Regions from separate parts of the Gordonia otitidis genome, predicted to be linked through region 3. Evidence: predicted binding sites of a transcription regulator. Region 3 holds the regulator's gene; each other region holds the start of a gene.
What was found. The regulator LexA, encoded in region 3, represses DNA repair genes until DNA is damaged. The targets are predictions, from matches to a motif close to CGAACANNTGTTCG.
Positions count from the first base shown of each region.

Region 1 (4,115 bases), 2.2 Mb from region 3:
CCGTTGTGGCTGACCCTGGTCAATGGCACCAAGATGATTCCCAACGTTGCATCGATGCTCAACGGCACATTCGACTGGAAGTGGCTGGCGGACAGGGTAAAAGACCCGCTGACCTTCTATCCCGAGCTCATGGCGGCGCTCACCACCCCCGATATCCCCTCCATTCCCCCGTACTTGAAGGACTTGCTGAGAACCGGCTCGGAGCCGCGGCAGTCGTGGCAGGACCACGCCGAGCGGATCACCACGCCCACGTTCATCTACGGCGGATGGTTCGATCTGTTCACCAACAGTGAGGTGCGGATGTACAACAAGATTCCGCTCTCACCTGGACGCAAACAGCTCGTGATGGGCGACGGTTACCACATGACAATCGGCGGCGGGCAGGGCCGACCGGGTACCCCACCGCGACTCGACGTGTTGCAGAAGGCGTGGTTCGACAAGTGGCTCAAGGGAATCGACAACGGGATCGATTCGTACGGGCCTGTCAACCTGAAGCAGGTGGGCGACAGCTGGATCAGCGCGTCACAGTTCCCGCGTGACGGTATGACCCGGCAGCGGTTGTATCTGTCGAATCGTCGCAGTGGAACTGCCCCGCACGCGCAAGGCGACGGAACCCTGACGCCTGCGGCCACCAAAGCGCGCGGATCGATGACCGTGTCGCCGACATTGTGGACGCTGTGTTCGCGCGACTCCGCCCAGCAGATGGCGGGTCTGACCGCTGTGTTCCAGGGCTGCTCGGACGACGCAAGGATCTCGGAGCGGGGTGCACTCTCGTTCACGACTGCTCCGCTGAGCAGCACCCGTCAGGTGTCGGGCTACAGCAACCTTCACCTCAATACCGTCATGGATGCCACCGACGGCTACTGGACGGCGACGTTGAACGACGTTGCACCGGACGGAACGTCGAAGGTGATCAGTTCGGGTCAGGTGATGGCGTCGCTGCGTGGTTACAACCGGGCGGAGTCGCAGTTCGCGTCGAACGGTGACGTGATCGACCCGATGTACACGATGACTCTTGCTGCTCGAGAACGGGTCACACCGGGCAAGCCGGTCACACTCGACGTCGGACTACTGCCGACTGAGGCGCGAATCCCGGCCGGTCATCGACTGCGGATCGACGTCTTCGCCATGAATATGCCGCGCGGTCTTCCCCTCCGTCCGTTGTTGAACGAGTCGGGCCTCAAACCGCAGCACATCATGCTCGACCCTGCGCAGCCGAGCTTCGTGAACCTTCCACTGTCGGACGGCATCTGAGGCTCGCATCGGGCACGACATGCGGCCACCACTTCTGCCCCGCCACCTGGCGCGGTGGCGGGGTGTGGGGTGGTCCGTGACCCGATGGGGCGGGCCGGGTCTGTCAGGCGGCGTCGGGTAGAGGCGGGCCGACGTTGCCGGGTGGTTCGCCATCGGGCGGTGGGTCGGGGTCGAGTGGTCGGGGTGGGTTCCAGGTGATGTCGACGCGGCGGTCACCCGCGCGCTCGGGTGTGGTGTCGAGCAGTGCGGTCAGGATCTGGTGATCGACGATGCTGATCGAGTAGGGCGTTGGCGGGTTGCCGGGAGTGTCACGCGCGTCGCGCTGATCGGCCGAGGCGGTCACGTCGCCGCGGTCGACGCCCTGCCGCACAGCACCTGCACCATCTGTGCTTGTGCTTGTGCGTGTGTGTCGGCGGCGTCGGTCTGCCAGGTGGGTGATGGTGCCGGTGGCGGCCGACGTTTCGGCGCGTGTGGTGGCGAGGTGGTCACGGAAATCGGCGGCCACATCCGCGGCCCGGTTGACGTGTTCGGGGTTGGGCGGCATACCGGGGGCGGCGTTCAACCGCCACGCCACCCGCCCGGTATCGGGGCCGTCGGTGATGATGCGGGTCGTGAACTGACCAGGGCGCGAACCCACCCGTGAATTGTGCATGTCGCACGCCGGTGCCAACTGGTCGATATCGGTGCACCCACCAGCAGCCCAGTCCTTGGCGGCGTGATGCATCGCCACCCGCGACGCCGGCTGGGTACAGCCGGGTGCTGAACACACGCCGCCGCCCTCGGCAGCGAACAACGCCAACCGCTGCCCTGGCGAAGCGAGTCGTTTCGACCGGCCCAGATATAGCGGGACGGTGGTGTGCTCGGCGAATACCGCCAGATACGGTTGCACCCCGCTCGCCGACCGGGTGGCCATCGAGATCAGATCCGGTATTGGCAACAGGGTCCCGGATGCGGTCTGTGCCACCCCGGCCTGTGCCTCCAACTCGGCCAGCGTGGTTTTCACGATCACCTGGATCGGCAACCCGCGGTGGGTGCCGCCGAGCATGCCTGACTCCACCACCCGCGCCAGCAACGCGGAAAACGCATCATGGTTGCGTTGCGCTTGCGACCGCTGATCACGCGCGGCTGCCTCGGCGACCTGTTCGGCGTTCGCCGCGGTGACCGGCCCGACAGGCGAGTCGGCGTCGTCGGGATTGTTCATGCCGGGTTTCGCCCAGGCGTCCAACACCACATCCAGGCGGGCGCGGGTCGCCGGATCAAGATCGGCCGTCAACCGTGACATCAGATCCGCACCCTGCCGGTTCACCCACAACCGGCGACGCCGTTGACGGTCGGTGTCATCAGTGACCGTCCCATCCGGATCCAGATGCGCCATCAATCGAGTGCCGAGATTGGTGATCTCTTTCGGCGTGAAGTCGAGACCATAGCCAGCCATCTGCGCCTCAGCCGCCGCCCGCACATCAGCAGCAATCTGATGCGGGATCTGATCCAACACCTCCAGCACCGCCCGCGCGCGGGCCGGCGCGATCTGACCATCAACCCAATACCGTGCCAACGTCGGACATGCCGGTTCCCGCACCTCACCCACAATCGAGGTGAACGAGCCGGTCGCGGTGATGATCTGCGAGCGGATTGCCGGATCACCCACCCCCAACCGGTCCGCCAGAAACCCGCGGACATCCCGGTACCCCAACGCGTGTGGCAGATTCCGATCCGACGCCTCCACCACCAGCCGGTCAGTCACCGCTGCAGCCGTCCGCCGCGCCAACCGCTCGGCCACCGCGGCCGCTTCCACCACACCGGCATCCGACAGCTGCGACACATCACAGCCGGCCAACTCCTCAACCACCGACGCCAACCGCGACAACACATCCGCCACCCGAGCATCCACCGACCCCACCACCGCAGAACCCAACCCAGCAGCATCCAACAACGAAGGCGCGCACCCGGTTTCAGATCCAGTGTCACCAGGTGCCGGGTCGTCACGACGGACACCACCCCGACCATCGGCCCCGCCGCCATGATCACTGTTCACGCTCTGTCACCCCCGCCTGTCATCTCCACCACTACCACCTGGATCGAATATGTGTTCTACACTAGCCGACCCCACCGACAAGTTCGGGCGGCATCTCGCGGAGACATCGGCGAGCTCGGCACCGAGACGACCGGGTCTCCTCTGCGGCGTGGAATCCCGGGCTGAACTAACCTCGGGCAGGTGCATTCCATCGCCGACTGGCTGATCGATTTGATCAGATCGGTCCCGGTGTGGGCGGTCTATCTCATTGCCGGTGGCGTCGTGTTCTCAGAGACCGCGGTCGTCTTCGCGGGGCTGATCATGCCCAGTGAGGCGTTGCTGTTGGCGTCAGGGGTGGCGGCAGCTGTCGGCGACACCAACATCGGCGTCTTGATCGTGGTGGCGTGCGTGTGCGCGATCGCAGGCGATGCGGTCGGCTTCTCGTTCGGACGAATCGGCGGACCGCGCCTCATGGAATCGTCGCTCGGGCGGCGATTCGGCGAGCAGCGGTGGGAACAGACCCGCATCCGCCTCGACGAGTCGGGCATGGTGATGGTCGCGGCGAGTCGCTGGGTGGGGTATGTCCGCACGCTGATGCCCCGGGTCGCGGGAATGAGCGGGATGCGGTTCGCGAAGTTCGGTGTCGCCGACATCGTCGGAGCGGTCAGCTGGGTGACTGCGGTGCTGCTCGTCGGCTACTTCGCGGGCGCTGTTCTCGGCGCGACGATCCTGCTCTACGTGGTGATCGCGCTGGTCTGCTGTGCGGTGATCTACGTGCTCGTCATGTTCTACGTTCGGCGGCGACGCGTCGCGCAGGCGTCAGGCGGCGTCGACGGCGTCGTGGGTG
Region 1 is NZ_CP085974.1:2,102,025-2,106,139, forward strand. It holds gene LK459_RS09490 (CocE/NonD family hydrolase) at 1-1,254, shown strand, start outside; gene LK459_RS09495 (HNH endonuclease signature motif containing protein) at 1,358-3,154, opposite strand; gene LK459_RS09500 (DedA family protein) at 3,470-4,115, shown strand, end outside; gene LK459_RS09505 (bile acid:sodium symporter family protein) at 4,088-4,115, opposite strand, start outside.
Region 1: a site for LexA is predicted at 3,334-3,347, ahead of LK459_RS09495 (HNH endonuclease signature motif containing protein). Genes of this name have one in related genera too.

Region 2 (4,115 bases), 2.0 Mb from region 3:
CTCGAGATGCGTTCGGGCTCGTGGATCATCATCTGGCTGGCCGGCCTCGCCCTGATCTCCTACCTCGCAGGCGATCTCGACGACTCCGCCATCCTCGGGTTCTGGCCGGCCAACATCGTGACTGTGGTGTTCAGCATCATCGTGTTTTACGTCGCCGTGCATTACCGGCTGCCGGAGAAGACCATGCGCGAACACATGGAGCAGGTGAAGTCCGACGCCGCGCTCGAAGACGAAGAACTTGGCTGAGCGCCCTCAACCGGCGGGCACTCAGTCAGCAGAGGTCACCACTGCGGCACGCGGAGGCGCCCGAACCGAGCGGGATGTAGGGCCCCCGAACCCGGACAGTCCTCACGCTAGCCGCGCAGCATTTCCCTGGTCCCGTCAAGAAATGCTGCAACGTCGAATCGTTCGCGCGCACCGAAACAAACTCCCTATGCCCCGCCACCTCATGTGGTGGCGGGGTGGGCTTCGCGCGACGACTCGGTTGAGTTCCCGCGGCGTGTGTCAGGCCGCGTCGGGCAGAGACGGTGGGTCGGTCCCGCCCGGCGAGTCGACGCCGCTCGCAGGGCCCGGTGGATCCGGCAGACTCGGCGGCTTGGGCGGATCGGGGGCGTCGGGGCCGGACGGGGGCCAACTGAAGTCGACTCGTGTGTCGCTGACGAGGACGAGCCCGCTCGGCACTGCCGAGGTCAGCGAGGCCTCGACCGAACTGCGCGCGGCATCGGTGTTACGTCTCGAGTCTCCGGCGTTGTCCGTACCCTCGCCGTCCGCCATGCGTGAAGGGCTCACCGAATGGGAGGAGTAGCCAACGTCGGTGCCACTGACATGACCTGTGACAGACGCTGAACGGTGAGCGAGGTAGTCGCGCAAGTCAACGGCGACGTCGGCAGCACGGTTGATGTGCTCAGGGTTGAGCGGCATACCCGGCGCGGAATTGAGTCGCCACGCGACTCGGCCGGTGTCTGGTCCGTCAGCGATGATGCGCGTGGTGTACTGGCCGGGCTTCGGCCCAACCCGGCGATTGTGGATGGCGCAGGCCGGCACCAACTGATCGATATCCGTCAGTCCACCGTCGGCCCAATCTTTTGCCGCGTGATGCATCTGCACCCGGGAGGCTGGTTCCGTACATCCCGGAGCCGAACACATGCTGCCTCCGTCGGAGGCGAACGACGCGAAGCGCTGTCCCACAGTGGCGATCCGTTTGGACCTACCCAGATACAGCGGAACCGTGGTGTGATCGGCGAAGACCGCCAGAAAAGGCTGGGCGCCACTGGAAGCGGCCATCTCGACCACATCGGCGATCGGCAGCAGCGACCCGGTCGCGGTCTGCGCCACCCCGGCGCCTGCTTCGAGCTCAGCCAATGTCGTTTTCACGATCACCTGGATCGGCAGTCCCCGGTGGGTGTTGCCAAGCATCCCCGACGCCAAGACGCGCTCCAACAGCGCTGAGAGCGCATCATGGTTGCGCTGCGCACGCGAGCGGGTGTCACGTTCAGCTGCAGCCGCCACGTCTTCGGCATTGGCGGCCGTGGCCGGACCTGACGGCGAGGCGGGATCGTCGGGATTGTTCATCCCGGGGGTGGCCCATGCCTCCAACACCACATCGAGACGGGCCCGAGCCACCGGATCGAGATCGGCGGTCAGGCGCGACATCAATTGTGCGTTCTGACGATTCACCCACAGACGACGACGTCGTTTGCGATCCTTGTCGTCGGTGATTGAGCCGTCCGGGTCCAGATGAGCCAACAATCGCATGCCCAGGTTGGTGACCTCGGCTGGTGTGAACTGTGTTGCGTAGTCGGCCATCTGCGCCTCGGCGGCAACCTTGGTGTCGTCGGGGATGTCGTGTGGGATTGCTTTCAGGATGTCCAGCACGGCCTGGGCATGCGCACCGGCAATCGTGCCCTCGACAACGTGCTCGGCCAAGCGGGGACAGGTAGGCGCCAGCCGTTCACCGCCGTATGAGGTGAATGTTCCTGTCGCCGTGATCAATCGATGACGTGCCGCCGGGTCTCCGATATGCAGATGGTGTGACAAGAAGGCACGGACATCGCGGTATCCGAGCTTGCGGGGTACATCTCGATCGGATGCCTCCACCACCAACCGATCGGTAACCGCGCTCGACGTCCGCCTCGCCAACCGCTCAGCGTGAACTGCGGCCTCCGCCACGGCGGCATCCGACAATGTCGACACGTCGACCTGTGCCAACTCGTCGAGCACAACCGCCAACTGGCCCAGCTTCTCGGCGATGGCAGCATCCGGGGAACCTGGGAGGGCAGCGTCGAACACGGCCGAAGTCATCGACCCTGATCCCAAACCGACACGCCCGCTTGGGACTTCGTCATCATTTCCTTGCACCTGGCGCCACCCCCGCCCCCTAACCTGTGCCGTCGACAACTGTTGATCGGTGAACAATGCTGAGTAGAGAACAATGCTGAGTAGTTAAGCAAACACGCCGGTGATTGGCCGACGGTTGATCGAATGTGTGTTCTATGATAGCGGACTAATCCGACATCCTCAAGGATTTGTCGAACATGTTTCGGCTCATCGTCTGAGTCCGTACATCGCCCGCAATGTCGGACTCGCCTGGCACACTTACTCGACGCGCCATGCATCACGGACGCACTGCGCATCACCACAGTCGAGAGGGTTGACGCATGCCGCACACGATCCCGCAGGCACCTCGCTTCGCATCGAATGCCGAAGAGGCGATCTGGGAACGGCTGAACGAGCAACTCTCCGACGCCGACCTGCTCATCGCGAATCAACGAGTTACCGACCATGACAAAGACCACGAGATCGACCTGGTGGTGGCGATCGAGGGCGCGGGAATCGCCTGTCTCGAGGTCAAGGGCGGCGAGGTGTGGCACGACGGCGAGTCGTGGTGGCAGACGCGTAGCGGCCGACCACCGAAACGGATAGCGCCAGTCCGGCAAGCGTTGGAGGGCTGCTATTCGCTTCGCGATTTCATCGAGGCCGATCCGCGGTGGACGCAGGGCCGCCGACGCTGGGATCATCTCGTCGTCTTTCCGCACTCGCAGGTCCCCGCCGATTTCGCGCTACCGGACTGCCCACGGTGGAAGATCATCGATCGCACCCAACTCGACGAGGTGATGCCGCTGGTCCGACGGGTGCTGTTGCAGAAGACGTCCGATCTACCGTTCCTCGACAGCAGCGGTATTGAGCAACTCATGGTGGCGCTCGGCGGTCGGGGCCTTCCTCAACGCGACGTGGTCGCACGCGCGATCGACAACGAGAACGTCGCCGATGCACTCACAGCAGATCAAGCGGTCATCTTGCGCGCTATCGACGCGTTGCCGCGCGTCGAGATCCGAGGCGGCGCCGGGAGCGGAAAGACCTTCCTCGCACTGGAACAGGCGCGTCGCCTCACGCGAGCGGGGCAACGCGTCGCGTTGGTCTGTTACTCGCATGGTCTCGCGTCATACCTCGAACGCATCACGTCGGCGTGGAACCGCAAAGACAGACCGTCGTACGTCGGCGAGTTCCACGACCTCGGGATGCAATGGGGTGCCGCTGCCGGACCGGACGAGTCTGTGCGCAGCGAGGCTGCGTCGCAGTTCTGGGAACACGAACTGCCGCAACAGATGCGCGATCTGGCCGACACGCTCCCACCCGGCAAGCGATTTGACTCGATCATCGTCGACGAGGCGCAAGATTTCGCAGACGAGTGGTGGCCGCCTCTCCTCGCAAGCCTGCGCGACCAGGAAACCAGCGGAATCTACGTGTTCAGCGACGAGGCACAGCGCGTCTTCGACAGGCAGGGTTCACCGCCGGTCCTGCTCGTACCCATCGTCCTCGATCACAACCTCCGAAACACGCGCCAGATCGCCAGATCATTCAGTTCGCTTGTCGGACAACGCATGCTACTCAAGGGTGGCGAAGGGCCCGACGTTCGATTTGTTCCGTGCACCGCAGAAGAGTCACTCGAGGCGGCCGACGACCAGATCGACGCCCTCCTCGACGACGGCTGGCGTCCCGAGGACATCGCGCTACTCACCACCGGTAGCCGCCATCCGGAACAGATCGAACGGCAGGCTGAGGGCAACAAGTCGTACTGGGCCACGTTCTGGGACGACGACCAGGTCTTCTATGGC
Region 2 is NZ_CP085974.1:1,969,185-1,973,299, forward strand. It holds gene LK459_RS08900 (APC family permease) at 1-246, shown strand, start outside; gene LK459_RS08905 (HNH endonuclease signature motif containing protein) at 505-2,301, opposite strand; gene LK459_RS08910 (nuclease-related domain-containing DEAD/DEAH box helicase) at 2,658-4,115, shown strand, end outside.
Region 2: a site for LexA is predicted at 2,479-2,492, ahead of LK459_RS08905 (HNH endonuclease signature motif containing protein). Genes of this name have one in related genera too.

Region 3 (4,115 bases):
GGAGTTTCGCAGCCTGGTACGTGGTGGTGCCCGCGTCGAAGATCACCGATCCTCCGTCGGAGGGCAGGAATCTTATGGCAGCGCGCGCTATCGACGCCTTCTCCTCGGTATGGGCGGACTCGCGTTGGTCGAGCCCCAGCTCATCGAGAACCTCGACCGCTCCTGCCTTGACCGCACCCCCGTGGACGCGCTGCAGGCTGCCGGCGCGTTCGAGGACGGCCAGATCGCGACGCACCGTCTCGCTGGTCACCTCGAACCTGTCGGCCAACGCGGTCACGGAGGCGCGGCCGTGCGTGCGCACCTGATCCGCTATTGCCCGCTGTCGCTCTTCGGCGTACACCTGTCGTCTCCGATCTGTGGTGTGGCTCTCACGTCGGAAGCCCGGCTGTGAGTTTCTGTTGTTTTGAATGTTGATATATCTGGTTTTACGCCCGACTGTGTTGACAAGTCAAGCGTTCGGAGTAACTTTGATCACAGAACATGTCGGCAGTGAGCACCACTCACCCGGCAGATGGACCCGGAAGGCGGTAGTCACACATGGAGAATCACTTGGTATCGGACGATCGGGTCTCAATGAATGGACAGGGAGAACTGACGGGAACCCCCGTCGTCGCGGGATACGCCTACGGCCCCGCGCTGTGGCCAGGTGGCCGCGTCGAACACGACGATCGGCTACTCGGGGCCGACCGAAGTCTCGCCGACGACGACCTCGGCGCCGAGGCCGACAGGCTGGCGGCCGCCGCCGCAACGGTGGCGGGCCGACTGCGCAACCGCGCGTCGCACGCGTCGGGCGCCGCGGCAGAGGTGCTGAATGCGACCGCTGGTCTGGCCGAGGACAGGGGGTGGATAGGCGCGGCCAACAAGCTCGTCGCCGCCGGTACACCGGCGCCCGCGGCAGTCGTCGCCGCGACGCAGACCTTCGCCGAGATGTTCGCCAAACTCGGTGGGCTGATGGCCGAACGCATCACCGACCTCAACGATGTGCGAGATCGCGTCGTCGCTGAACTCCTCGGCGAGCCCGAGCCGGGAATCCCGACCCCCACGCAACCATCGGTCCTGCTCGCCGACGATCTCGCTCCCGCCGACACCGCGGGCCTCGACCCGACGGTCATCGTCGGCCTCGTCACACGGCTGGGCGGGCCGACGAGCCATACGGCGATCATCGCGAGGCAACTGGGTATCCCGTGCGTGGTCGCCGTGGCCGGACTCGGTGAGATCACCTCCGGTACAGAGGTGTTGATCGACGGCGCAGCGGGCTCGGTTGTCGTCGAACCCGATCCCGCCTCGGCTCGGGAACTCGTCGAGCGTGGCGCTGCAGAGGCTGCGCTGGTCGCCGCGTGGAGTGGACCCGGGCGGACCGCCGACGGCGTCGACGTGGCGATCCTTGCGAATGTCGCCGACGGCGCGTCGGCGCGAAGCGCTGCAGATGCGCCGGTCGAGGGGATCGGGTTGTTCCGCACCGAGTTGGCGTTTCTCGACCGGGGCGACGAGCCGAGCGTCGACGAGCAGACGCGACTCTATCGCGACGTGCTCGATGCGTTCGATGGCCAGAAGGTCGTCATCAGGACGCTGGATGCGGGTTCGGACAAACCGTTGGCGTTCATCGAGCACCCCGACGAGGCGAATCCAGCGCTCGGGGTGCGGGGCAACCGGATCGCCGCGGATCACCCCGAGATCGTGCGCGGACAGCTCGATGCGATTGCACGCGCCGCGACCGAAACGGGGTCGCGGCCCTGGGTGATGGCGCCCATGATCGCCACCGCCGCGGAGGCTGCACAGTTCGCGGGCATGGTGCGCGAACGTGGTCTGACTGCCGGCGTGATGATCGAGATCCCCGCAGCGGCGATCCTCGCTCGGGCGATCCTGGCCGAGGTCGACTTCGTGTCGATCGGAACCAACGACCTGACGCAGTACACGATGGCCGCCGACCGCATGTCCGCGGAACTGGCCGAACTGACCGATCCGTGGCAACCCGCCGTGCTCGCGTTGATCGCGCAGGTCGCTGATGCCGGGGCAGAGCTGAACAAGCCTGTGGGAGTCTGCGGTGAGGCAGCGGCCGATCCGGCGTTGGCGTGTGTGCTCGTCGGACTCGGTGTCACCTCGTTGTCGGCTGCTCCGGCCGCAACGCCCGCGGTGGGAGCAAAGCTGTCGACGGTGACACTCGACCAGTGTCGGGCAGCGGCCGCTGCAGTACTCCAGACCACGAGCCCGGCTCTCGCCCGCCGCGCGGCCGCCGAGCACCTCGACGACTGAGGAGCGGCACGCGATGATCGACGGGCGTCAGACCCGTCGCATCACCGTCACGACCTTGCCGAGGATGGCGGCGTCGTCGCCGGGGATCGGATCGAAGAGCGGATTGTGCGGCATCAGCCACACGTGTCCGTCCTTGCGCTTGAAGGTCTTCACTGTCGCCTCGCCGTCGATCATCGCCGCGACGATGTCGCCGTTGTCGGCGACGTTCTGCTGACGAACCACCACCCAGTCCCCGTCGCAGATGGCGGCATCGATCATCGATTCGCCGACCACCCGGAGCAGGAACAGTGAGCCCTCGCCGACGAGTTCGCGCGGCAGCGGGAACACATCTTCGACCGCTTCCTCCGCGAGGATCGGCCCGCCGGCCGCGATCCGTCCGAGAACCGGAACGAAGGTGGGCGTGGGGAGATCTCCGTTGACCGCGTCCGAGTGCATCGCGTCAGGAGCCTCGGAGACGTTCACCGCACGGGGGCGGTTGGCATCACGCTTGAGGAGACCCTTGCGTTCGAGCGTGCGCAGCTGGTGGGCGACCGAGGAGGTCGACGTGAGGCCGACGGCATCGCCGATCTCACGAATGCTGGGCGGATAGCCGCGTTCGCGCACCGACTTGCGGATCACGTCGAGAACGCCGCGTTGCCGATCCGTCAGTGATGCCTCGGCGGCAGCCGGATCGATCTGCGGTTCGGCATCACCCCCACTCTTCTTGGCGGCGACGCCGCGACCGCTGCCTTTCGGCGCCGACGGGCCGCGCCGTGACTTCTCTGTCATCGAATCCGTCCTTTCCGGATGTGTGCTGTGGTCGGGGTACCGCTGCTCGGGAATCGGCTCGGTCGTGTCGAGACCGGTCCGCGGTGCATCATCTGGCGCCGAGACTATCCGAGGCCTCCGACAACATCAAACATTTGTTCGACGTGTCGCACGACTTTGTCAGACCCCCGTGATAGAACTCGAACATCCGTTCATCGAACGCATGATCGAGCACTGGAGGTAGCGATGACCACCCTGTTGAGCCCCCTGGACGCCCGCCCGGAGTCCTCTCTGCAGACCCCCCTGACAACCCCGCCGGCCCCGACCACGGCCAGGGCCACGTCCGCGTTCGCGCCGACGCCCGTGCGGACGTCCGCGCGTCGTGCCGCGCCTCGACGAGTGTCGACGGGCCATGGTGTGACCACCGACCGTGCGGCGCGGGGGACGGGCCGAAACTCCCACGCGGGCGTTGCGCCTCGGAATCGTCCTGCGCAGGCAGCGGTGACCGCACGCCCGGTCGGCACTCGCTGTGCCGGCGGAGTCGGCGAGTTGACCGCCGCTCGTCGTCGGCGGGCGACGCTGTTGGCGGTGCTCGCAGGCGTCGGACTCGCACTGACCGTCTGGGTCGTCGGTGTCGTCGGTGCCGACTACCAGCGCGCCACCACGCCGACAGCGACGTCGACGCAGGTCGTGCACGTGCGTGCGGGCGATTCGCTGAGTTCGATCGCGCAGCGGGTCGCACCCGATGTACCTCGCCAGACTGTGATCGACGAGATCGTCGATCTCAATGATCTGCCGTCGAGTGGCCTGCGCGTGGGGCAACCCCTGCTCACGCCGACCTATCGCTGAGAACAGGGCGGTATTCTCGATGCCACAGGGTCCAGTCGGAAACCGACACGGTCACCGCCTCGGTCTCGAGCCCGTCGGTCGTCTGACGATCGACCGGGTCGAGACCTGCGGAGCCGATGCGTCCCGAGATTTGCACGAGGACTACATGCGCTGCCCGTTTTGCAAGAACGAAGACACCAAGGTCGTCGATTCGCGTGTCGCCGACGAGGGACAGGCGATCCGACGCCGCCGCGCCTGCAGTGAATGTGGTCGCCGGTTCTCCACTG
Region 3 is NZ_CP085974.1:5,034,732-5,038,846, reverse strand. It holds gene LK459_RS22790 (DeoR/GlpR family DNA-binding transcription regulator) at 1-340, opposite strand, end outside; gene ptsP (phosphoenolpyruvate--protein phosphotransferase) at 538-2,253, shown strand; gene lexA (transcriptional repressor LexA) at 2,281-2,928, opposite strand; gene LK459_RS22775 (LysM peptidoglycan-binding domain-containing protein) at 3,247-3,849, shown strand; partial or broken gene nrdR (transcriptional regulator NrdR) at 3,995-4,115, shown strand, end outside.